4 regions of the Arthrobacter sp. TJ-236 genome follow, and region 3 is predicted to be linked to each of the others. Evidence: riboswitches for the same ligand, from Rfam matches in the RefSeq annotation. Region 3 holds a riboswitch; each other region holds the start of a gene.
What was found. Region 3 has a riboswitch for cyclic di-AMP ahead of AC4D16_RS03150 (C40 family peptidase). Riboswitches for the same ligand answer to the same signal wherever they lie in the genome.
Positions count from the first base shown of each region.

Region 1: it holds a riboswitch for cyclic di-AMP, as region 3 does, so the genes downstream of both, AC4D16_RS07860 (M23 family metallopeptidase) here and AC4D16_RS03150 (C40 family peptidase) in region 3, are expected to answer to the same signal.
Region 2: it holds a riboswitch for cyclic di-AMP, as region 3 does, so the genes downstream of both, AC4D16_RS08925 (NlpC/P60 family protein) here and AC4D16_RS03150 (C40 family peptidase) in region 3, are expected to answer to the same signal.
Region 4: it holds a riboswitch for cyclic di-AMP, as region 3 does, so the genes downstream of both, AC4D16_RS14310 (LysM peptidoglycan-binding domain-containing protein) here and AC4D16_RS03150 (C40 family peptidase) in region 3, are expected to answer to the same signal.

Region 1 covers NZ_JBZCNI010000001.1:1,657,854-1,663,615, forward strand. Annotated here, with positions in the region: gene AC4D16_RS07850 (diacylglycerol/lipid kinase family protein) at 110-1,117, shown strand; gene AC4D16_RS07855 (MFS transporter) at 1,168-2,415, shown strand; gene AC4D16_RS07860 (M23 family metallopeptidase) at 2,412-3,704, opposite strand; cyclic di-AMP (ydaO/yuaA leader) riboswitch at 3,708-3,911, opposite strand; gene AC4D16_RS07865 (siderophore-interacting protein) at 4,075-5,127, opposite strand; gene AC4D16_RS07870 (ABC transporter ATP-binding protein) at 5,124-5,762, opposite strand, start outside.
Region 2 covers NZ_JBZCNI010000002.1:40,355-46,116, reverse strand. Annotated here, with positions in the region: gene mobA (molybdenum cofactor guanylyltransferase) at 1-270, opposite strand, end outside; gene AC4D16_RS08935 (HNH endonuclease) at 267-764, opposite strand; gene AC4D16_RS08930 (NlpC/P60 family protein) at 1,010-1,846, opposite strand; gene AC4D16_RS08925 (NlpC/P60 family protein) at 1,870-2,694, opposite strand; cyclic di-AMP (ydaO/yuaA leader) riboswitch at 2,700-2,852, opposite strand; gene AC4D16_RS08920 (iron-dependent transcriptional repressor DtxR) at 3,012-3,710, opposite strand; gene serC (phosphoserine transaminase) at 3,932-5,098, shown strand; gene AC4D16_RS08910 (MFS transporter) at 5,110-5,762, opposite strand, start outside.
Region 3 covers NZ_JBZCNI010000001.1:673,825-679,586, reverse strand. Annotated here, with positions in the region: gene AC4D16_RS03180 (aminotransferase class I/II-fold pyridoxal phosphate-dependent enzyme) at 1-637, opposite strand, end outside; gene coaD (pantetheine-phosphate adenylyltransferase) at 701-1,210, shown strand; gene AC4D16_RS03170 (YceD family protein) at 1,313-1,834, shown strand; gene rpmF (50S ribosomal protein L32) at 1,837-2,040, shown strand; gene rnc (ribonuclease III) at 2,095-2,904, shown strand; gene mutM (bifunctional DNA-formamidopyrimidine glycosylase/DNA-(apurinic or apyrimidinic site) lyase) at 2,905-3,867, shown strand; cyclic di-AMP (ydaO/yuaA leader) riboswitch at 4,013-4,187, shown strand; gene AC4D16_RS03150 (C40 family peptidase) at 4,190-5,035, shown strand; gene AC4D16_RS03145 (NAD-dependent epimerase/dehydratase family protein) at 5,203-5,762, opposite strand, start outside.
Region 4 covers NZ_JBZCNI010000003.1:442,000-447,761, reverse strand. Annotated here, with positions in the region: gene acs (acetate--CoA ligase) at 1-980, shown strand, start outside; gene AC4D16_RS14315 (GrpB family protein) at 969-1,421, opposite strand; gene AC4D16_RS14310 (LysM peptidoglycan-binding domain-containing protein) at 1,593-2,492, opposite strand; cyclic di-AMP (ydaO/yuaA leader) riboswitch at 2,498-2,683, opposite strand; gene AC4D16_RS14305 (hypothetical protein) at 2,856-3,086, opposite strand; gene AC4D16_RS14300 (class I SAM-dependent DNA methyltransferase) at 3,097-4,656, opposite strand; gene AC4D16_RS14295 (DUF5635 domain-containing protein) at 4,711-5,762, opposite strand, start outside.

The DNA.
Region 1 (5,762 bases), 980 kb from region 3:
GCGCGGGATAAGCTTCGTCGGAGCCGCTCGTGACGGGCCACGGCCTCCGCCGGAGCCCGTCACCGACCGTCGCAGCTCAACTCCAGCCCGTCACCGCCCGAAGGACGCCATGCCCGTCGATGCATCACCCCACGCCGCTCCGGACCCGGACACCGCCGAACCCGCCGGGTCGGGCAGCACGCGCCGCGCCGCGCTGATCATCAACCCGATCAAGGCCACCGGCTCCGACGTGCAGGACGCCGTAACGCGGATCTCCGCGGAGGACGGCTGGGAGGCACCCCTGATCATCGAGACGACGGCGGATGATCCCGGACACGGTCAGGCGCGCGAGGCACTCGAGGCCGGCGTGGATCTGGTCATCGCAGCCGGTGGCGACGGCACCGTCCGGTGCGTGGCCGAGGAACTCGCCGGGACGAACACCATGATGGCGCTCGTGCCGCTGGGCACCGGCAATCTCCTTGCCCGGAACCTCGACATCGCCGTCGATGATCCCGGAGCCGCCGTCGAGGCCGCCTTCCGCGGCACGGAGCGACGGATCGACGTGGTGCACGTGACCGTGGACCGCGCCCAGGACGCGTCGGTGTTCCTCGTGATGGCCGGCGTCGGGTTCGACGCCGCGATCATGTCCGACACCCGGGACGACCTGAAGGACAAGGTGGGCTGGCTCGCCTACGTGGACGCCGGGCTGCGGAACCTCCCCGGGAAGCCCACGCGGAGCAGCATCTCGATCGACGGCGGCAAGCCGTTCGAGCGGCGCCTGCGCAGCGTGATGGGCGGGAACTGCGGCAAGATCATGGGCGGCCTCGAGATCTTCCCGGGCGCGAGGATCGACGACGGACTGATGGACATCATGACCGTGGCCCCGAAGGGCAAGCTGGGCTGGCTCGCGGTGGTCGGCAAGCTGGTGTCCCGCGGGAAGGGCAAGGACCCCTCGCTCGAGTACTTCCAGTGCCGTACCGCGGAGGTGACCCTCCGCGAGCCGCTGGAGGTGCAGCTCGACGGCGACCCGCTGGGCAAGGCGACGCACATGGCGTTCGAGGTCAAGCCAGACGCCCTACGCCTGCGGATGCCCCTCGGGTACAAGGACCCCGCGGTGGTCAGCGACCCGCTACCCTGACGGGTGAGAACCGGGGCCCCGCCCCGGCCCCGATTCCCGTCAGGAGACGAATGCCCTCGCTCGGCGAACTGATCGCTCCGCGTCGGCTCGGTGGCAGCTTCCGGTGGCTGCTCGCCTCCACCTGGACCAGCAACGTCGGTGACGGCATCGCGCTCTCGGCGGCTCCCCTGCTGATCGCCTCGGTGACGTCGTCGCCGTTCCTCGTCGCCGCCGGCGCCATGATGCAGATCCTCCCGTGGCTCCTGTTCGGGCTCGTGGCGGGATCCGTCGCGGATCACCATGACCGCCGTCGTCTCGTCATGCTCGCCAACGGGGTGCGGGCCGTGATCGTCACGGGCCTCGTGGCGGTGCTCGTGACCGGCCAGGTGAGTATCTGGGTGGTGCTGGTCTCGGCGTTCCTCTACGGCACCGCGGAGGTGTTCGCGGACACGGCAGGCAGCACGCTGCTTCCCATGACGGTCCCGTCGGCAGACCTCGGACCCGGCAATGCCCGCATGCAGGCCGGGTATCTGGTGGCCAACCAGCTCGTCGGGCCACCGCTCGGCGCCTTCCTCTTCGCGATCGGCTCGTTCTGGCCGTTCACGGTGCAGGTCCTCTGCGTGAGCCTCGCGGTCGTCCTCGTGGCCCGGATGGCGCGGACACCCCGTCCGCAGCAGGAACCTTCGGCCCTCGTCGAGGGCGCCCGCCCCCGTCCCATCCGCGAGGGCCTCGCCTGGCTCCGCGGCAACGCGCCCGTGCGGACCCTGATCCTCATCATCCTGATCTTCAATGTCACGTGGGCTGCTCCGTGGAGCGTCCTCGTGCTCTATGCCACCGACTACCTGGGCCTCACCGCCGTCGGCTACGGCCTGCTCGCCACCTCGGCCGCCCTCGGCGGGCTCGTGGGCGTCAGCTCCTTCGGCTGGCTCGAGCGCCGGGTGCGCCTGGCCACGCTCATGCGCGTGTGCCTCAGCCTCGAGGTGGTGATGCACCTGGCCTTCGCCCTCACGACGTCGGCCGCCGTCGCGTACGTGATCATGTTCGGCTTCGGCGTCTACGCCTTCATCTGGACCACCATCTCGACGACCGTGCGGCAGCGTCTTGTCCCGATGCCGCTCCAGGGGCGGATCGGCTCGGTGAACCTGGTCGGCGTGTTCGGCGGGCTCGTGATCGGGCAGCTGCTCGGCGGGCTCATCGCCCAGGTGTGGGGGCTCACCGGGCCGTGGTGGTTCGCCTTCGCCGGCTCGGCGATCACGCTGGCCCTGATGTGGCGCGCCATCTCGAACATCTCGGCCGCCGCTCCCGCGCTCGAGGGCTAGAGCCAGGGCTGCGGGTCCACCTTCTCGTCGCCGACCATGACCTCGAAGTGCAGGTGGCACCCGGTGGAGTTGCCCGTGCTGCCGACCGCACCGAGCGCACCACCGCGGCTCACGGCCGCTCCCTGCGCGACGTCGATGACGCTGAGGTGGTTGTAAGTGGTCTGCATGCCGTCACCGTGGTCCACGACGATCCGCTGCCCGCCGCCGTAGGCGTGCCATCCCGCCTCGACCACCGTGCCGTCGTCGGCCGCGGTGACGGGGGTGCCGCACGCGCTGGCGTAGTCGAGCCCGGTGTGGAGTTCCGTGCCGTAACCGCCCATGGGATTGACCCGGTGCCCGAAGGTGGAGGCGACGGTCCCCTCGGCGACGGGCACGGCGAAGGCCTCCCGCTCCTGGACCACGGGCGAGACCGACGCCGAGAGGGCACGCGCACTCGCGATGCTCGGGGCGATGCCGTCGGTCGCCGGGCCCGCACTCTCCAGGCGGAAGGCCACCTCCGCCCCGGAGGGCGCGGTCACTGCCGGGGCGGCCGCACCGGCGGTGACGACGGCGTCCGGCTGCGCGGCGGTCGGTGCTGCCGCGGTGGTTGACGGCGCGACCGTACCCATGAGCAGCCCGGCCGAGGCGAGCACCATGCCGGCCGTCGCGGACTGGTCGCGGAGACGTGCCAGACCGGAGCGGTTCCGAGTCCCGTTCCGGCGTGCCCGCGCGCCGTGCGGACGGCTGTGGGAGCGGCGCTCCCGGCGGCTCGGCGTCGGTTCGTCCGGCATCTCCGCGCCGGCAGGGGACGTTGTGAACAGGGCGTGGGGTTGCTCGGCGTGAACGGCCTCGAGCGGAACAGCTGGGGCAGGGTGGGTGGTCGCGGCGTCGGATCGGCCCCGCAGTTCCCGACGCGTGGGGAATTGCTGTGCGGGAACCTCCACCGCGGGAGCGCCTGCGGTGGCAGTGTCCGGCTCGGGGGTACCGACGACGGCGGCGCGGCGACCTGACGCCGGACGAACGGCACGGGCGGCACCGGCGGCGGGTGCGGCGAGCGGGAGAGGCGCGACGGGCGCCACCGGGGCCACCGGGGTTGCGGACACATCCGCTGGCGCGACGCCGATCGGGTGGAGCGCATCGTCGATCGAGCGTCGCTCCGGGACCTCTCCACGCGCCTCGCCGATCGCAGTGGCCCTCAGGGAGCGGCGGCTGGGCAGCGTGTGGCAGTCGGACCCGAGCAGGACGGGGTGCTGCTGGTGCACGCGAGCGACGGGCGCACGACGGCGCCCGGACGTAACCGTCTGGGTCAACTGCTTACCTCTCTGGGGACGCCGGCGGAGTCAGCTGTCGGGTTCGAGCAAGAGTCGACTCGGCCCCCTGCCAGGCTCCGGTGCGGACCTGCCGGATACGGCAGCGCACCACGAGCACTGTGGGAGGGCTTCACCCCGAGGCGGCCTGCGCCGCCGTGATCGTGGGTCCTCCGCCCCTGTCACGAGTTGGTCAGGCGGTCCGCTGACAGGGTTGGGCGTACGGACCTGGATCACGTCTTCGGGCTTTGCTGCTCACACTGTAGGGGAGGAAACCCGTAGTTACAATTCCGTTATACACGCTGTGAACAATCAGTGGGATACTGCGGAATCCTGCGGAAAGCCGTTGGAAAAATTGAGGTGCGCACCACCCTCAGGTCAGTTCCGCCCGGCCCTTCCGCCAATACCCCATGAAGGCCACCTGCTTGCGGTCCACGCCGACATCGCGCACCAGGTAGCGGCGGAGACCGCGCACCACAGCCGCTTCTCCCGCGATCCACGCGTAGAACGGCTGGGTGCCCGGCGGGCGGTCGGGGTTGATGGTCGACTGGACGATCGCCGTCTCGAGCAGCTGCGGGGTCTCCCACAGGATGGTGCGGTCCACGTCCACGTCCTCCGGCTCGCTGCCGCCCCGTGCATCCCCGGATCCGGCGAGGGAGACCCAGCCCGGCACCCGGACGGCGTCGCGTACGGCGGCCTCGAGCGGTTCACCGTGCGGCTTGCCGTCGCGCGGGAGCCAGGTGACGGTCACGGACGACGGCGTGTGCAGCTCCTGCACGTCCGCAGCGGTGGGCACCTCCAGGAACGCGTGCCCGCCGACGTCCGCGGGCAGCGACTCGAGGATCGCACCGATCGCGGGCACCGCGGTCTCGTCGCCGGCGAGGAGCACGTGCTGGGCGAGGCCGGGGCTCCACTCGATGCCCCCGTAGGCGCCGGCCGTCAGGCACTGCGCTGCTGCGGCGTTGGGCCCGATCACGCACACGCGGTCACCAGGGCGGCTCGCCGCGGCCCACTCGGCAGCGGGGCCGCCGCGGCCCTCGGCGTCGAGGTGCATCACGAAGTCGACGTCGATCTCCGGGACCGCGCCGTCGCAGCGCGAGGCCCGCACCGTGTAGGTGCGCATGGATCCGCGCTCCTCGGCCTCCATGGCGAGCCAGGACTGGTACCAGCTCGCGCTGTCACCGCTCGCCATCACGCCCGCGATGTCCGGGCACGGGCGTCCGGCCGAGGGGATGATGATCTTGATCCGGAGGTCGAGGCTGTCCCCGGCCACTCCGAAACCCTTCAGGCACGCCCCGCCGAAGGTGATCCGGCGGAAGTTCGGGCTGAGGTCGCGCACGCGGGTGACGGCGACGTCGAACGCCAGCACCATCGGTTCGGTGTCCGCGGCAGTACGCCGTGCGGTTCGCTCGGTCACGTCGGTCATGATGCTGCCTCCACAGGGGTGGGAACGGAGTCGTGCGGGTTGGGTCGGTAGCCGGCCTGCGGTGGCGCAGGTGCTCCGTGGCTCTCGTGTTTCTCGTTGCTCTCGTGGTCCCGGGCACCGTGGTGGCGCCCGACCGGGACCACCATGGGCGTCGCGGACACGGGGTCCTGGATGATGCGGCAGTCGAGGGTGAAGACCCCGGACACGATCTCCTCGGTGACCACGGCGGCCGGCGGACCCTCCGCGACGATCCTGCCGTCGCGCATGGCGATGAGGTGGTCCGCGTACCGCGCGGCGAGGTTGAGATCGTGCAGCACCATGACCACGGTGGTGCCGGCGCGGCGGTTGAGATCGGTGATGAGGTCGAGCACCTCGATCTGATGGGTGACGTCCAGGAAGGTGGTCGGCTCGTCCAGCAGCAGGATGCCGGTCTGCTGGGCGAGGGCCATGGCGATCCAGACCCGCTGGCGCTGCCCTCCGCTGAGCTCGTCCACGCTGCGGTCGGCGAGCTCCAGGGTGTCGGTGGCCTCCAGTGCGTCGGCCACGGCGGCGTCGTCCTTCGGCGTCCACTGCCGGAACCAGCCCTGGTGCGGGTACCTGCCGCGCCCCACGAGATCGGCCACGCTGATGCCGTC
Region 2 (5,762 bases), on a different contig from region 3:
GAACGGCGGTTCCTCGCGGACGAAGGCCAGCCGCGGAACCGCACGCGCGCCGTCCTCCGCAGCGGCACGCAGCACGAGCTCGACCTCCCCCGCCCCGTCCGGTCGCGGCCCGACGACGGTCAGCGACCGCGCGCCGACGAGGGCGCGACACGTGCGCTGGAGGAGGGTCTCGCCGTCGAGCACGAGCCCGGCCTTCGCCACCCCGCCGAGGCGGGAGGACCGTCCGCCCGCCAGGACGACGGCGTCGAACAGTGGTTCGGGGTGGGTCACGCGGCGGTCTCGGTCAGGAAGGCGCTCCACTGCGGAGCCGGCTTCTCCAGCTCGCGGATCTGCCACTGCGGTCCGCGTGGGGGCAACGGCACCACCCGCAGCTTCCACCCCAGGCTGCTGAGGGTCTTGTCGCCCTTGGCGTTGTTGCACTTCAGGCAGCAGGCCACCAGGTTCTCCCACGAGTCGGCGCCGCCCCTCGAGCGCGGCATGACGTGGTCGATGGTCGAGGCCGCCTTCCCGCAGTACGCGCAGATGTGGTTGTCGCGGCGCAGCACGCCGCGGCGCGTGGCGGTGACGTCATGGCGGTACGGGATCTTCACGTACCTGTTGAGCAAGATCACGGAGGGTCTGCCGAGAACGTCCGTGGGGCCGACCACGGGCTCGTCGTCCTCCGCGACCACACTCGCCTTCCCCGTCAGCACAAGCACCAGCGCCCTGCGGAACGTGACGACCGCAAGTGGTTCGTACCCAGCATTCAGAACGAGTGTGCGCATTCGACGAGCCTCATCGCTGACCTGTTCCCCGCTACCGGTTGCCAGTCGGGACGACGGGAGAAGAGCTTCGAAAGTGACACTGCAAGAGTAAGCCGGACACGGGGCAGCCGCTAATCACGCGGCTCCGCAGGGCTGCAGGTGTCGTTCCGCCCCTCGGCATGCACGGGCTCACGGGACGGCAGTCTGTTAAACGCGAAAGGACCGGCGGGTGGCCGGTCCTTTCGTGAAGCGTCGGTGCGGAAGCGTCAGCCGCCCACGCGGATGTAGACACCGCCGGAGCCGAGCTCGGCCGGTGCGATCACCGTCGTGTTGCCGTTGAAGCCGCCGTGGACCGCCTGGCCACCGCCGATGTACACCGCGATGTGAGCCATGCCCATGCCGCCGTCGGCGTAGTAGATGAGGTCACCCGGGATGGCTTCGCCCGCGCTGACCGTGCGGCCGAGGGAGAGGTAGCCGGCGGGCCAGCCGTGGAAGTTGATGCCGGCGGCGGCCAGCGCGTTGCTCGCCAGTCGCGTGCAGTCCTGCATGACGCCGAGCTGGCCCTGGGCCGCGGCGGCGATGGTGGCCGCGACTCCCGAGGAAACGGCCGGCGGGGCAACTGCGGGAGCAGCGGGAGCTGCGACGCGCGCCGCGACCGGAGCGGCGACGGGCGCTGCGACCACGGGAGCAGGAGCCACGACAGCCGGAGCGACGACCGGTGCAACCGCTGCGGGCTGGACGACCGGAGCGGGCGCCGGGGCGGCAACCGGAGCCTCGACCACGGGAGCGGGTGCCGGAGGAGGGACGACCACGGGAGCGGCCTGGACCTTGACAGGCGTCCGGTTGAAGGCGACGGTCGTGGTGTTCGCCGCGACGACCGCGGTCCGCTCGACGGTGACGGTCAGCTTGGTGGTAGCGACCTCACGCTGCGGCTGGAGGTCCGCCGCGTTGGCGGCGACGCCGCTGGTGAGGACGAGACCGGAGGCTGCGGCGATGACCGCAGCCTGCCGTCCCATGCCGCCGGCGTTGCTGGTGACGGCCCTCGCGAGGTCCGAGAAACTCTGCGTGTCCCCGCGGTGGCGGGCGATCGTGGCGCGTGTCATGAAGGTCTCCGGGTATGAGGGGTTTAGCGGACGCGGACGAAGCTGGCGCCGGGGAGGTCGGACAGGCTGTGCAGACCGGTGTTCATACCGTTCAGACCGCCGCTGATGACCTGGCCGTTACCGACGTAGATGGCGACGTGGCCGCCGGTGATGACCAGATCGCCGGGAGCGGGCGAACCCACCACATCGCCGTACTGGAAGAACTGACCCGGTGCGAGGTCGCCGACCGACTTGCCGACCGAGCGCAGCGCCTTCTCGACCATGGCCGTGCAGTCCTGCGCCACGCCGATCTGCGCGTAGGCACTGCCGACGAGCCCGTCGGCCACACCGGAGGCGGCGGCGACGGGGGCGGCCGGCGCGGGAGCGGGCTGCGCCACGGCGACGGGAGCCGGGGCGGCGACGACGGCGACGGGTGCCGGAGCCTGCACGGCGACCGGTGCCGGAGCCTGCACGGCGACGGGCGCCGGCGCCTGCACGACCACGGGTGCCGGAGTCGGCGCGGCAACGGGCGCCTCGACGACGACGGGAGCCGGCTCCGGCGCCTTCTCCGGCGCCTTCTCGACGGCGACCGGGACGAGCTCGAACGCGACCTCGGCCGTGGCCGGGACGGTGACCTCGGCGGTGACGACGCGGGAGACGGTGAGGGTGGAGGCCTGGGCCTCACGCTCGGCGGAAGCCGCTCCGTGAGCCGGCAGACCGGCGGTGAGGACGAGACCCGACGCTGCGACGATGACGGCTGCCTGGCGGCCGACTGATCCTGCGTTGGACGAGACGGCGGCGGACAGTGCGGTCAGCGGGCTGACGGTTTGGGGCGCGCGGTGGCGGCCCAGCGTGGTGCTGGTGGACACGTTGGATTACCTCTCCCAACGCCTGCGAGGTGAGCTGTCGGATTCGGATGGGAGTCACCCGGCCGCTGCGAGCAGCGACTTAACCCCAAGGACCTCTCGAAAGAAGTCCACAAATTGGTTCCCCCGCCTCTGCCATGCGAATGGTGCGAACGGACCTCGAGCAATGGCAGAGCTAGGCGATTTGCAGGAGGGTGCCGGATCTAGAGCGAATTTGGCACGGGATGAAGGCTACCCGAGAACCAGCGGTATGTCACGTTCTGGTCACGGTCCTCAGGCTGCTTGCCTTTCCGGCCACCGTGCGGCGCTCCCGGGAAGGGTCAGGCGTCGACCGACACGAAGACGTGCGAGGCCACTTCGGGAGGCAGTTCGAGGGCGCCCTCGACCCCGGGGACGCGGACCGACACGTAGCCGCCCACCGATTCCAGGCTCAGGCTCGCGCCGGGTCGCAGGCCGCCCTCGTCGAGCTGGGTGAGGAGCTCCGGGTCCACCTGGATGGGCTCGGCGAGCCGGACGAGGGTCACGGCGCTCTCGGGTGAGTACGTGCCCATGGCGGCCAGGAGCGTCACGACGCCGTCGGTGAACTGCTCGGTCTGGACGCCACCGAGCGCCTCGAGGCCGGGGATGGGATTACCGTACGGGGACTGCGAGGGCTTGCCCAGCAGTTCGTAGAGCCTGCGCTCCACGCGCTCGCTCATGACGTGCTCCCACCGGCAGGCCTCGTCGTGCACGTACGCCCAGTCGAGGCCGATCACGTCGCTGAGCAGGCGCTCGGCCAGACGGTGCTTGCGCATGACCTCCGTGGCCCGGCGGCGTCCCACCTCCGTGAGTTCGAGATGCCGGTCCCCCGAGACCACCACGAGCCCGTCGCGCTCCATGCGTCCGATCGTCTGCGAGACGGTGGGCCCGGAGTGCCGCAGCCTCTCGGCGATCCGTGCCCGGAGCGCCACGATGTTCTCCTCCTCGAGCTCGAGGATGGTCCGCAGGTACATCTCGGTGGTGTCGATGAGGTCCGTCATGCGGTTCAGCTCCTTGGTGCGGTGCGGGTTCGCGGCTGGAGGGCCGCGCGCGGCCGGCGGTCAGGTCCGCCTCAGCCTGCGCCTCGCCACGCTTCCCAAGGTTAACCCATGGCGACGGGCAGGGCCGGTGCGCGCGCGCCTGCGGCGCCGTCCCGCGCGGGTACCGCGCCGCCGTCGCGGGCTCGTCACGGACAGGGGCCGCGTGCCCGGGCTGGGGCAGAATGAGGGGCACACGCCGCCGCCGACCACCTGGAGCATCCTTGACCGACCTGCCGCGCATCCCCGACCACCTCCTGCCCGCCGACGGCCGCTTCGGCGCGGGCCCGTCCAAGGTGCGCGGCGCGCAGCTGGACGCCCTCGTGCGCGCGGGCAGCACGCTCCTCGGCACCTCGCACCGCCAGGCGCCCGTCAGGAACCTCGTGGGTGACGTCCGCGAGGGCCTCATGACCTTCTTCGGCGCCCCCGAGGGCTACGAGGTGATCCTCGGCGTCGGCGGATCCACAGCCTTCTGGGACGCGGCGGCGTTCGGTCTCGTGGAGGCGAAGGCGCAGCACCTCTCCTTCGGTGAGTTCGGATCGAAGTTCGCGTCGGCCACGGACAAGGCCCCGTTCCTCGAGCCCTCGAGCATCATCACGTCCCCTCCGGGCGCTCGTCCGGATGCCGTCGCGGAGGCGGGCGTGGACACCTACGCCTGGCCGCAGAACGAGACCTCGACCGGCGTCGCGGCGCCCGTACGGCGCGTGGACGGGACGGACGACGGCGCCCTGACGGTCATCGACGCCACCTCCGCGGCCGGCGGGCTGCACGTGGACGTCGCCGAGACGGACGTCTACTACTTCGCCCCGCAGAAGAACTTCGCCTCCGACGGTGGGCTGTGGCTGGGGCTCTTCTCCCCCGCGGCGCTCGACCGCGTGGCGCGTATCAGGGCGGGCGGGCGGTGGATCCCCGATTTCCTCGACCTGCAGACGGCGGTGGAGAACTCCCGCCTGAACCAGACCTACAACACGCCCTCGCTCTCCACCCTCGTGACCCTCGACGCCCAGGTGCAGTGGCTGAACGCCGAGGGCGGACTGCCGTTCGCCACGTCGCGCACCGCGGACTCCGCGGGGCGCCTGTACGCCTGGGCCGAGGCCTCATCGGTCGCGTCCCCCTACGTCACGCGGCCGGAGTACCGTTCGAACGTGATCGTCACGGTGGACTTCGAGGAGACCGTGGACGCCGCACGGGTGGCCGCGATCCTCCGCGCCAACGGAGTGGTGGACGTCGAGCCGTACCGCAAGCTCGGCCGCAACCAGCTGCGCATCGCCACCTTCGTGTCGATCGAGCCGGACGACGTCTCGGCGCTGATCGCGTGCATCGACCACACGGTGGAGCACCTGCTCGGGTAGGCCGTGGCCGCCTACTCGGCGGCTCTCTCCTCGACGCCCGCCTCGTGCTCGATCCGGAGGCGGCGCGGGGCGGTGCGGTCGTACCGGAGCCGCACCTCGTGGTACCGCCAGGCCCAGAAGATCCCGATCGCCGCAGCCAGGAGACCGGACGCCGCGGCGACCCCGAGGCTCCACCGGGGACCGAAGGCGTCGGACACCCACCCCACCACGGGCGCCCCGAGGGGCGTCCCGCCGAGGAAGATCGCGAAGTAGAGCGCCATCACGCGCCCGCGCATCGCGGGCTCGGTGGTGGTCTGCACGTAGGCGTTGGCGCTCGTCATCAGGGTCAGGGCGAAGAGGCCGACCGGCACGAGCGCGAGCCCGAACAGCCAGAGGTTCGGTGCCACGGCGGCCAGCACGCAGGCCAGGCCGAAGGCCGCCGACGCCCCGAAGATGAAACGGAGGCGCGGCCGCTCCCGCCGCGCGGACAGCAGGGCGCCGGCCACCGAGCCGACCGCCATGACCGAGGAGAGCACGCCGAAGACGCCTGCGTCCTGGCCGAACTCGGTCCGGGCCATCGCCGCGATGAACACCGCGAAGTTCAGCCCGAACGTCCCCACGATGAAGATGGCCAGCATCACCACCATGAGGTCCGGACGTCCGCGCACGTAGCGGAAGCCTGCGC
Region 3 (5,762 bases):
CCGTCACGATGACGGCGCCGTACCGCTCCGCGAGCGTGACGATCAGCTCCAGTGCGCTGCGGTCGAACACGGTGCCGGTGGGATTGTGCGGGTTGTTGACCACCACGATCCGCGTGCGCTCGCTGAACGCGGCCTCGAGGAGCGCGGCGTCGGGCTGGTAGTCGGGCGCGAGCAGCGGAGCGGTGGTGTGCGTGGCACCCGAGAGGCCGATCACCGCGCCGTAGGAGTCGTAGAACGGCTCGAAGGTGAGCACCTCGTCGCCGGGGCCCGCGAAGGCGAGGATCGCCGACGCGATCGCCTCGGTGGCACCGGTGCTGACGATCACCTCGGTCTGCGGGTCCACGTCGAGGCCGTAGAAGCGTTGCTGGTGGGCGGCGATCGCGTGCCGGAGCACCGCGAGCCCCTGACCGGGGGCGTACTGGTTGGCGCCGTCGGCGATGGCCGCGCGGGCGGCGTCGAGGATCTCCTGCGGGCCGTCCTCGTCCGGGAAGCCCTGGCCCAGGTTGATCGCCGAGTGGCGCTGCGCGAGTGCGGTGACCTCCTCGAAGATGGTGATCCCGAGCCCTCCGTCGGGGCCGAGCAGGTTCGCGCCTGCTGCCGTCCTCGCCCAGGGGGCGCTTCCTGCCTGCGTCGTCATCCCCCCAGTATCGCGGGCCGATCGCTCACGTGTCGCGGCGCGGACACTGGGTACCGTAGGGGCATGAACCGCGTCGTCTGCCCCGGATCCTTCGACCCGCTCCACAACGGGCACGTCGACATCATCACGAGGGCCTCCACCCTGTTCGACGAGGTGATCGTCGCGGTGTCCACGAATCCGGCGAAGACCTACCGGTTCGACCTCGACACGCGCCTGGGGCTCTGCCGGGAGAGCCTCGCCCATCTCGGCAACGCAAGCGTCCTCCCGATGGGCGGTGGCCTCCTCGCCGAGTTCTGCAGGCAGCACGGCGCGAGCGCACTGGTCAAGGGCCTCCGGTCCGGGCCCGACCTCGAGTACGAGCTGCCCATGGCCACCATGAACCGTCACCTCACCGGTGTGGACACCGTGTTCCTGCCGACGGCGGCGGCCTCGGGGCACGTCTCCTCCTCGCTGCTGAAGGAGGTCTTCGCCCTCGGCGGGGACATCGATCAGTTGGTGCCGGAGCCCGTGCTGCGGGCGCTCGCGGCCGGTGGGGGCCGGCCCGTTTTGGGGGAGGAACCCGCTTCGGGCTAAGATGGCACGTCGGTCACATGTTCTACAGGAGTCACCATCACCAGCGATCTCAGCGCGCCCCTGACGTTCAGTGTCAGGGACCTCGGACGTAGTCCGGGGAGTATGCGGGTACTCGAGGAGAACGTACCGGCGCCGAAGGATTTCGGTGTCGCCCTCGTCGGAGTGCAGGAGGGTTCGCCACTCGAACTCGACCTGCGGCTCGAATCGGTCCACGAGGGAATCCTCGTGTCCGGGACGGCCGGCATGGAAGTGACCGGTGAATGCGGCCGGTGCCTGGAGCCCCTGCGGTTCGACCGCGAGGTCGACATCCAGGAGCTGTTCTTCTACGACGACGCGGAATCGCTGTCGGAGGAGGACGAAGAAGTGCACAGGGTGGAGAACGAGACGATCGACCTGGAGCCCGTTCTGCGGGATGCAGTGGTCACCTCGCTGCCCTTCCAGCCGGTGTGCCGGGAGGATTGCCTGGGATTGTGCTCCGAATGCGGAGCACGCCTGAACGACGATCCCGATCACCACCACGAAGTTCTGGACCCCCGCTGGTCAGCCCTTGCCGGGTTGACGGGCACCGCCGCCGAGCATGACGCGGCACCCAAGTCAGAGTCAGACGAGAGAGAAAAGAGTTAGCCGTGGCTGTCCCGAAGCGGAAAATGTCCCGCGCGAATACCCGCGCACGCCGGTCCCAGTGGAAGGCAACCGCCCCCAAGCTGGTCAAGACCCTCGAGAACGGTCGCGTCACCTACAGCCTCGCCCACCAGGCCAAGGTCGTCACCGACTCGGCCGGCACGCCGCTGTTCCTCGAGTACAAGGGCCGGAAGGTCGCCGACGTCTGATGTCGGATCCGGTCCCTGCCTGGCGAAGGTCCGGCGGGGTCGGCTGAAGCTTTCATGAAGAACACCGCAGAACTCACGAAGCGTCTCGGGGTCGACATCGACTCCGAGACGCTTCGTCTTGCCCTGACACACAGGTCCTACGCCTACGAGCGCGGTGGCATCCCCACGAACGAACGCCTCGAATTCCTCGGCGACTCCGTTCTCGGGCTGTCGGTCACCGATGCCCTCTACCGGGACAACCCCGACCTGTCCGAGGGTGAGCTCGCCAAGCGCCGCTCGGCGGTCGTGAGCACGAAGGCCCTCGCCGGAGTGGCCCGCAGCCTGGACCTCGGCAGCCACGTGCTGCTCGGGCAGGGCGAGAAACTGACGAACGGCCGTGACAAGGCCTCCATCCTCGCGGACACCATGGAGGCCGTGATCGGCGCCGCGTACCTCACGCACGGCATCGAGACGGCCCGCGCCATGGTCATGCGGCTGATCGCCCCCCTCCTCGCCGACTCCGCCGTCCTGGGTGGCGGCACCGATTGGAAGACACGCATCCAGGAGGCGGCTGCAAGCCGACGCCTGGGGCTCATCGACTACCGGGTCGCAGGCGTGGGCCCCGATCACGCGCGCACCTTCACCGCGCGTCTGGTGATCGGCGGCGTCGAGTACGGCTCCGGTACAGGGCCGTCCAAGAAGGAGGCGGAACAGGCCGCCGCCGCGGAGACCTGGGTGCTGCTGTCGGACGGCGCGACCGACCCCGACGCGCCGCAGCCCGTCCTGCCGTCGGGCGCCCCGGAAGCCTCGCACCCCTCGGATTCCCACGCACCCCCGTCACTGCCCGGGGCCGAGATGTCCCGCACGCACGACAACGGTTCCTGAGTGCCTGAACTCCCGGAGGTCGAGGTCGTCCGGCGCGGGCTCGCGCGATGGGTGACGGGCCGGACGATCCAGGACGTGGAGGTCGTGGACCCCCGCTCCCTGCGCAGGCACCTCCTGGGCGCCGAGGACTTCCGACAGAACCTCGAGGGTGTCACGGTGCGGGACGTGGTGCGCCGCGGCAAGTTCCTGTGGATGCCCCTCGAGGAGGCGGCCGGCAGCGAGCAGGCGCCGACCGTCGCGCTCATGGCCCATCTCGGCATGAGCGGCCAGCTGCTCATCGAGGAGCCCGGGGCGGCACGGGAGAAGCACCTCAAGGTCCGGCTCGGACTGTCCCCGGCGACCGGACCGGACGGCGAGCGTCTGCCCACGGACCTCCGGTTCGTCGACCAGCGGATCTTCGGCGGCATGTTCCTCGCCGATCTCGACCCCACGGGCGACGGCGGTGCAGGCGGCCTCGGCGCCGAGCAGCTGACGCTGATCCCGAGGCAGGCCGCGCACATCGCCCGCGATCCGCTGGACCCGATCTTCTCCACCGCGACCTTCCACCAGCGGTTGCGTGCCCGCAGGACGGGGCTGAAGCGTGCGCTCCTCGATCAGGGCCTCATCTCCGGCATCGGGAACATCTACGCGGACGAGGCCCTCTGGGCGGCCCGGCTGCACTACGCCCGGCCGACCGACACCATGCGCCGCCCCGACACCGATCGGGTCGTCGACGCCGTGCGTGGGGTCATGGAGCGTGCGCTGGAAGCCGGCGGCACGAGTTTCGACTCGCTCTACGTCAACGTTAACGGTACCTCCGGCTACTTCGCCCGCGAACTGGAGGCCTACGGGCGCGAGGGTGAGCCCTGCCGCCGGTGTGCCGCGGCAGGCCGTGTCACCCTGATGCGACGAGAGTCCTTCATGAACCGTTCGTCCTTCTTCTGCCCCGTCTGCCAGCCGCGTCCGCGGTCGGCGAGATTATAGTCATCAGCGCCGCCGAGGCCAGACTGCGAGGCAGGCGTGATCCGAACGTGACAGGAACGTGATCGCCGCGTACCGTTGTTCCAGCGCCCGCCCACCTCGGGGGGTCGCCCTTCCTCTCTTTGCCTAACCCTGTCGATGAGGACGGACCGTTCGAACACCACATTCGACAGGGGCGGGGGAACCGAAAGCGGGCTTTCTCACAAGTCCTAGGGGTAAAGACACGCATTGACCGGCACTGGGGCGGCGGTCGATGACATGACGTGTCCGGATGTCCCATCCGAACCCGACAGCTAACTTCGTAGGCATCGGGAAAGGCAACAACATGTCACATAACCGTCATATCGCGCGCCACCGGGCCGTTCCGTCGCGCACCAACCCTCTCGTCACCGCCTCACGCGCCGTCGGCGCAAGCGCCTCGGCCGCAGGTAAGCCCGCCGTCGTCGTCGTCGCCGCCTCCGGCATCCTCTTGGGAGCAGCGCTCCCGGCCAGTGCCGCGGGCGAGGTGACCGTCGGCACCGTCGCCGCCACCACCGCACCGGTCACCACCGTCGCGGCTCCCGCGGCAGGGACCTACACGGTCCGGTCCGGCGACACGCTCGGCGGCATCGCAGCGGCCCACGGCGTCAGCCTGGACACGCTCTTCGCGGCCAACGGTCTCGGACACGGCTCCGTGATCTACCCGGGGCAGACGATCGCCCTGGGCGGCGCACCGGTTGCGCAGCAGTCGGCGGTCGCGGCTCCCGCAGCCGCTCCTGCTGTCTTCTCGGCGTCCACGTCGACGCAGGGCGCGGGCAACACGACCGGCCTCACCACGCAGTCGGCATCCTCCATCACTCCGATGTCCGGCATCGTCGGAACGGCGATGAGCGGCGAGGGTTCCGGTTACGTCTACGGGGGCACGTCCTTCGGCGCCTGGGACTGCTCCGGCTTCGTGCAGTGGGTGTACGCCCAGCACGGCGTACAGCTGCCCCGTGTGACCCACGCGCAGTTCGACGCGCTGCAGCCGACGACCACCCCGCAGCCGGGAGACCTCGTCAGCCAGAACGGCGGCAGCCATGTGGGGATCTACCTGGGCAACGGGCAGATGATCAGCGCGCTGAACCCCTCGCAGGGCACGCAGGTCCACCCCGTCACGGCGATGGCCGTCGATGGGTACTACACGCGCTAGGCCATCCGCCGGCAGCGCCGGGTACAGCGGACGAAGGACGGGATGCAGAGCATCCCGTCCTTCGTCATTCCCAGCCGCTACGCGTCATGGCTGTTCTGCAGCGCGGCCGTTGTGCCGGACGACCCGCCGTCCGATGACTGGCGGGCACGTCCGTGCAGCCGTGGTCCTCAGACGCCGCCGTAGTGGGCGGCGAGCCTCCGGAAGCCCTCGTCGATACTGACGGACGGGCTCCAGTCGAGCACCTGTCGCGTCCGCCGCTGGTCGAACCAGTGGGCGGTGGAGAGCTGTTCGGCGAGGAATCGGGTCATCGGTGGCTCGTCCTCGCGTCCCAGGCGCATCCACGCACGTTCGATCACGGCCCCGGCCCCGCGGGCCACACTGCCGGGGATCGACCAGCGTGGAGGTTCCACGCCCCCCGCCCTGCAGATACCTGCGAGGAGTTCGGCGATGGGGCGGGGTTCGCCGTTGGTGACGACGACGGCCCGGCCGGCGGCGGCGTCCATCCTGGCGAGGCACGCGACGATCGCCGACGCCGCGTTGTCCACATACGTGGTGTCGATCAGGGATGTGCCGTGGCCGAGCAGCGGGAGCCGCCCACGCCGGGCGCGCTCGATCACCCGCTCCACGAGCTGGGTGTCGCCGGGGCCCCAGACGACGTGCGGCCGGACCGCCGCCACGCGGAGGCCGGTCCCGGACCGACCGAGCGCCAGGACTTCGGCTGCGGCCT
Region 4 (5,762 bases), on a different contig from region 3:
TCTTCGAGGGTACGCCGAACACTCCGCACCCGGGCCGCCACCTCGAGATCATCGAGCGCTACGGCGTCACGAGCTACTACACCGCGCCCACGCTGGTCCGCTCGCTCATGGGGTGGTTCCCCGACGGCGTCCCCGACACCTACGACCTCTCGAGCATCCGCGTGCTCGGCACCGTGGGCGAGGCGATCAACCCGGAGGCGTGGCGGTGGTTCCGCCGGAACCTGGGGCGGGACGAGGTTCCCGTCGTCGACACCTGGTGGCAGTCCGAGACCGGCGCCACGGTGCTCTCCCCCAGCCCCTCGGACACCGCGTTCAAGGCGGGTTGCGCGGCACGTCCCCTGCCCGGGGTCGGCACGCGGATCGTGGACGAGCACGGGCAGGCGGTTCGCCCCGGCGTCCAGGGGTTCATCGTCGTGGACCGCCACGGCCCTGCCATGGCACGGACGGTCTGGGGGAATCCGCAGCGCTACCTCGACGCGTACTGGCGGACCTTCGCGGCGCAGGGCTGGTTCCTCGCCGGTGACGGCGCCCGGTACGACGACGACGGCGACACCTGGATCCTCGGGCGCGTGGACGACGTCATCAACATCTCGGGGCATCGCCTCTCCACCATCGAGATCGAGTCCGCGCTCGTGGCCCATCCGCTCGTGGTCGAGGCGGGGGCGTGTCCCGTCGCGGATCCTCTGACCGGGCATGCGGTGGTCGCGTTCGTGGTGCTGGCGGCGGGGGCAGCCCCTGAGGACGACGTCGTGGGGATCCTCCGGGCTCACGTGGCCGCGGTGATCGGGCCGATCGCGCGCCCGGCCGCCGTCGTCGTCGTGCAGGACGTGCCGAAGACGCGTTCAGGCAAGATCATGCGGCGCCTGCTCACGCAGCTCTACGAGGGGTCCGCGCTCGGCGACACCACGTCGCTGCAGAACGAGGGGTGCGTGCCGGGTATCCAGGACGTCCTCGCCGCGAGGCGCTCCTCATCCGGGTGATCGGACCGAGCGCGGACGAGCATCGTGAGGATGGAGGGGGTCCGCGCGGAAGGCATTCTCGTAGATGTCGTACACGGCAGCTGCCTTGAGGTCGTTGTAGGACCCCTCGCCGTCGAGGATCGCCTCGCGCTTGGCGGCTGCGTAGTACTCCCGATCCGCGTCGCTGGACCGGAGCCGGTCGAGGAAGAGCAGATGCCTCCGAGGCTCGACGGCCGACGGACCCCAGACGTGGAGATTCGTGTTCGGCGATCCCAGGGTCAGGTGGAGGTGGGGGTCCCCCGCGATCTCGACCCGGAAAATCAATCTGAAGCCCAGGCCGTGGAGGGGTGCGAGAAACAGCGTCTCGCGGAACAAGTCGACGGCGGTGAGGTCGACGTCGAGGACCGGCTTCGCCAGGAGCCGCGGTACGGCGGTCGAACCGACATGGCGGATGCTCATCACCTGGTCCTGCGCGGCATCCCGGACGACTCCCCCAGCGCAGGCTCAGTGCCTCAACCGCGCGGTGGTCGTCGTCGAGCCCTTCATCCGGATCTCTCAACGAAGGAAGCGGCAGGCGCCCCGTCCAAGCACCTGCCGCTTCCCGTTCAAGGATCGAACGGTTCGTTCGGACGCTTAGGCGCCGACCCGCACGAAGGATGCTCCCGGGAGGTCCGAGAGGGGGTGCTGCATGGTGGCGTTGATGCCGTTCATGCCGCTGCTGATGACCTGACCGCCACCGGCGTAGACCGCCACGTGACCGCCGGTGATCACGAGGTCCCCGGGAGCCGGGGCGGACACCCGGGCCCCGAACTGGAAGAACTGAGCCGGGCCGAGGTCGCCCACGGAGATCCCGGCGGCACGCAGTGCCTTCTCGGCCAGCACGGTGCAGTCCTGGACGGCGCCGGCGCGAAGCTGCGCCTGAGCCGATCCGAGGATGGCCGCTGCCGCATTGCCCGAGGGCGCTGCAGCGACCGACGAGGCGTGCACGGGTACCGGGGTGATCGCTGCCGAGGCCAGGTAGACACCCGACCCGGGCGCCGTGGACACGGCCGGTGCAACAGCGGCGGCCTGCTGGTAGGCAGGAGCCGCAGGTGCAGCGGCAACCGGAGCGGACACCGTCTGGGCCGGCGCGGTGACGGCCGATCCGGCGGTGGGGATCGTGATCGACTGACCGGGGAAGATGACCGATGCGAGCGAGAGGCCGTTCGCGGTCAGGACCGAGGTGAGGTCCGCTCCGTAGCGTGCGGAGATGGCACCCAGGGTGTCACCGGCGGCGACGGTGTGCGTGGAGCCGGCGACAGCAGTGGCCGCCACGGTGGAGGCCACCGAGGTGTAGTTCGTCGCGGCGTCGGTGTAGGTGCCGGCGTTGGCCGTTCCCATCGCGCCGAACGCGAGGCCGGAGGTGACCGCGATGACGGCGACCGGGCGGCCGACGGTCGTTGCGTGCGCGCCGGCGATGCGGCCGAGTGCCTGCAGTGCGAGGTTGCCCTCGACGTCGGCCCTGTGGCGTGCCGGTGAAGTGATTCGTGACATGGTTCTGTACCTCTCCCATGCCTGCGGGGTGAGCTGTCGGGTTCGGATGGGAGTCACCCGGCCGCGGACACCGCTGGATACGGCGGTGGTGTGCGACTTAACCCCGAGGACGCCTGCAGGGAAACCTGGGCGCCCGGTGGAACTGATGGTTCCCCCGTCCCTGCCTTTCGTGTGTGCGGACGTATTCCGGTCGGCGGCAGGGCTCGGCAATCCGTCCGGAAGCGTCTCACGTGGACGGAGACGCTGGTGTGACCCTAGCCGGACCCTCGTCGGTTTGTCACATTTGCGTAACGGGACGTACCATCTGGCGCCGGCCTTCTTGACAGGCCTCCGCCAGGAGGTGCCCGGGGCCCGCACAAGCCCTCATCGGCGGACGCGACGCCAGCGGCGGACGGCAAGGGCCGTGCCCATCGCACTGACCGCGAGCAGCACACCCTGCTGCACGTAGAAGCCCGCCGACATGCTGCCGCCGGAGACTCGCGCGGTCAGGAGGAGGCTACTGACCAGCGTGAGGCTGAGGAGCGCGCCGACGATCACGAGGGTGCTCCAGAAGCGCCGCTCCTGAACCCGCGCTGCCCTCCGCCATCCGTCCATCCCGTCTGACCTACGCTTCGCTGGAGGGCGCAAGGACGTTCTCGTGAATGTCTGTTGCGCGCCGCCGAGCCGTTGTCGCGGCACGCTCCGCCAATGCGTCCGCGACAGCTTGGAACTCGAGCAGGGCAGCCTGCAGGTCCTCCACGATCTCCGCGGCGATGATCTCGGGCGGAACACCGTCGTCCGCGTTCTCCAGGGCTGGATCCTTGAGCCAGGTGATGTCGAGATTGAGCTTGTCACGAGCGACGAGCTCCTCGTACGTGAAGGCTTTGAATCGCTCCGACTCCTGACGCCCTGAACGGTCACTCGGCTTGTACGCCTCCACGAAGTCCGCTAGGTGCTCGTCCCGCAGCGGGTTCTGCTTCATGGTGAAGTGCTGACCCACGCGGAAGTCATACACCCAGAGCTTCTCCGTCCACGCCTTCTCCGGGCGCGCGCGTTTCCGATCGAAGAACAGCACGTTCGCTTTGACGCCTCCGGCGTAGAAGATTCCGGTGGGGAGCCTCAGCAGCGTGTGCACATCGAACTCCTTGAGGAGGCGAGCCCTGATCGTCTCGCCGACGCCGCCCTCGAAGAGGACGTTGTCCGGCACGACGACGGCGGCTCGTCCGTCGCGCTTGAGCAGGCTTGCGATGTGCTGGAGGAAGTTCAGTTGCTTGTTGGTGGTCGTGACCCAGAAGTCCTGCCTCGAGTAGGAGACGTCCTCACGCTCGGCCTTGCCCGTTTCTCCCACCACGGTGATGGAGGACTTCTTGCCGAATGGCGGGTTTGCCAGCACAAGGGAGTAGTGCTGGCCAGGAGTGGTCGCCAATGCGTCCTGAACATCGATGACGGGATCACCGGTGATGCGCCCCACGCCGTGGAGGAACAGATTCATGGTGGCGAGCCGGGCGGTCGAGTCGACCAACTCCGCGCCTCGGACGGTGCGCCCCTCGCTCAGGTCCCGGCGCTGCTCGGGCGTCATGTGCCGGCCGTGATGCTTCTCGATATGTTCGATGGCGCTCAGCAGGAAGCCACCGGTTCCGCAGGCAGGATCGGTGATGGTGTCCGCCGGCGTCGGGGCCATGACCTCAACCATGGCGTGGATAAGCGCTCGTGGCGTGAAATACTGGCCAGCTCCGGACTTCACGTCGGACGCCGACCGCTGCAGGAGGGCCTCGTAGGCGTCCCCGTTGACGTCACCGCCCACCGACCACGCCTCCGAGCCGATCAGGTCCTTGATGAGCTTCCGGAGGAGCGCAGGCTCCTGGATGCGGTTCTGGGCCTTACGGAACACCACCCCGAGATTCGTGGGCAGTTTGCCCAGTTCACGAAGGATGCGCTGGTACTCGGTCTCAAGCGCATCGCCGCTCAGCGACGCCAGGCGGTCCCACGAGATGTCGAGGTGCGGCGGGAACACCGGCTCGGGCACCAGAGAGTTGTTCTGGCGCTCGTCGCACATCTTGAGGAACAGGATGAAGCTCAACTGCTCCACGTAGTCGATCGCAGCTACACCGGAGTCGCGCAGTACGTCGCAGTAGCTCCAGAGCTTGTCGACGAGGCGGCGGAGTTCTGCGGGATTGCTGGTCATCTTCAGTGGTTCCTTCGGTGCTGCGCTTGTAGAGAAGGGGTGATTGGTCGGGCGTCAGGAGGAGGCTGCTGGCCGGTACCGCACTGAACGTCCGGATCCTTCCCTCGAGAGGTAGCTCCCATGTAATTCGCTGAGGATCTGGGTGGCAGTCGGTCTCGAGACGCGGGTGATCTCGACGAGATCACCGCTGGTGATCGCATCGTGGCTGAGCAACCACGCTGCTATGACTTCGCGAGCAGAATCTCGATCTGTGCTCGCGTACTCAAGAAAGCGAGCCGCATGAATGCCGCTCTTCGCCCGCTTCGCCAGCATGAAAGTCGCGGAACCAAGCACCCACACGTCCTTGTATTGACGCACGAGTGGCGCATTCCCGACCGTGGAACTAGTTGCAGCTCGCAGTGCCACCTCAGCCGACATCCTGTCGGTCTGAAGGCGCTTCATTGTTGACTCCAACGTCAGGAAGGGATGATGCAGTAACCCGTCCAGGATGATGGCCACGCGGTAGTCACGCTGCCTGGCCTCGGGTCGGATCGACCGCACCATCTCGACGATCGGGACCACCGGCTTCCCACCGATCAGCGTGCAACGGACAGCCGGGCCGGCGGTCTGAACGATACTCGGAGGCCGATGCCCGAGCACGATCATCGACTGGTACATGCGGTCCACACCAACGCCTTGTTTATCGACCATGCCGAGCGCCCGGAACAGATCAGCGAGCGCCGGATACCTTGCATGTCGGTTTCCCAGCAGGTTGGTCTCGTTGATGCCCCCGCTAAACCCGCCGGGACTCTTGACCACCAGCGTCGAATCGAAGTCGACCCAAGTGACCTCCGTTGGCAATGGCGAGTTCCAGTCCCTGTGGATCAACCCGTTGAGCACCGCCTCCCGGACAGCCCGCGAGGGGATGTCCCTCACCTTCGGTTCGGAGAAGTTGCCGGAGAGGGTGGTGCTTCCATTGAGGACGTCCAGCCGTGTCTCTACGTTCTGAAGCTGTTCCAGAAGCGACTGCTCGGGATCGCCCTCGATGAAGCTGGTCACTTCTCCGCCGTGCACATCCAGGGAGGTGAGAGTGATCAATGGCCTTCCGGCTCTGCAGAAGACAAGTC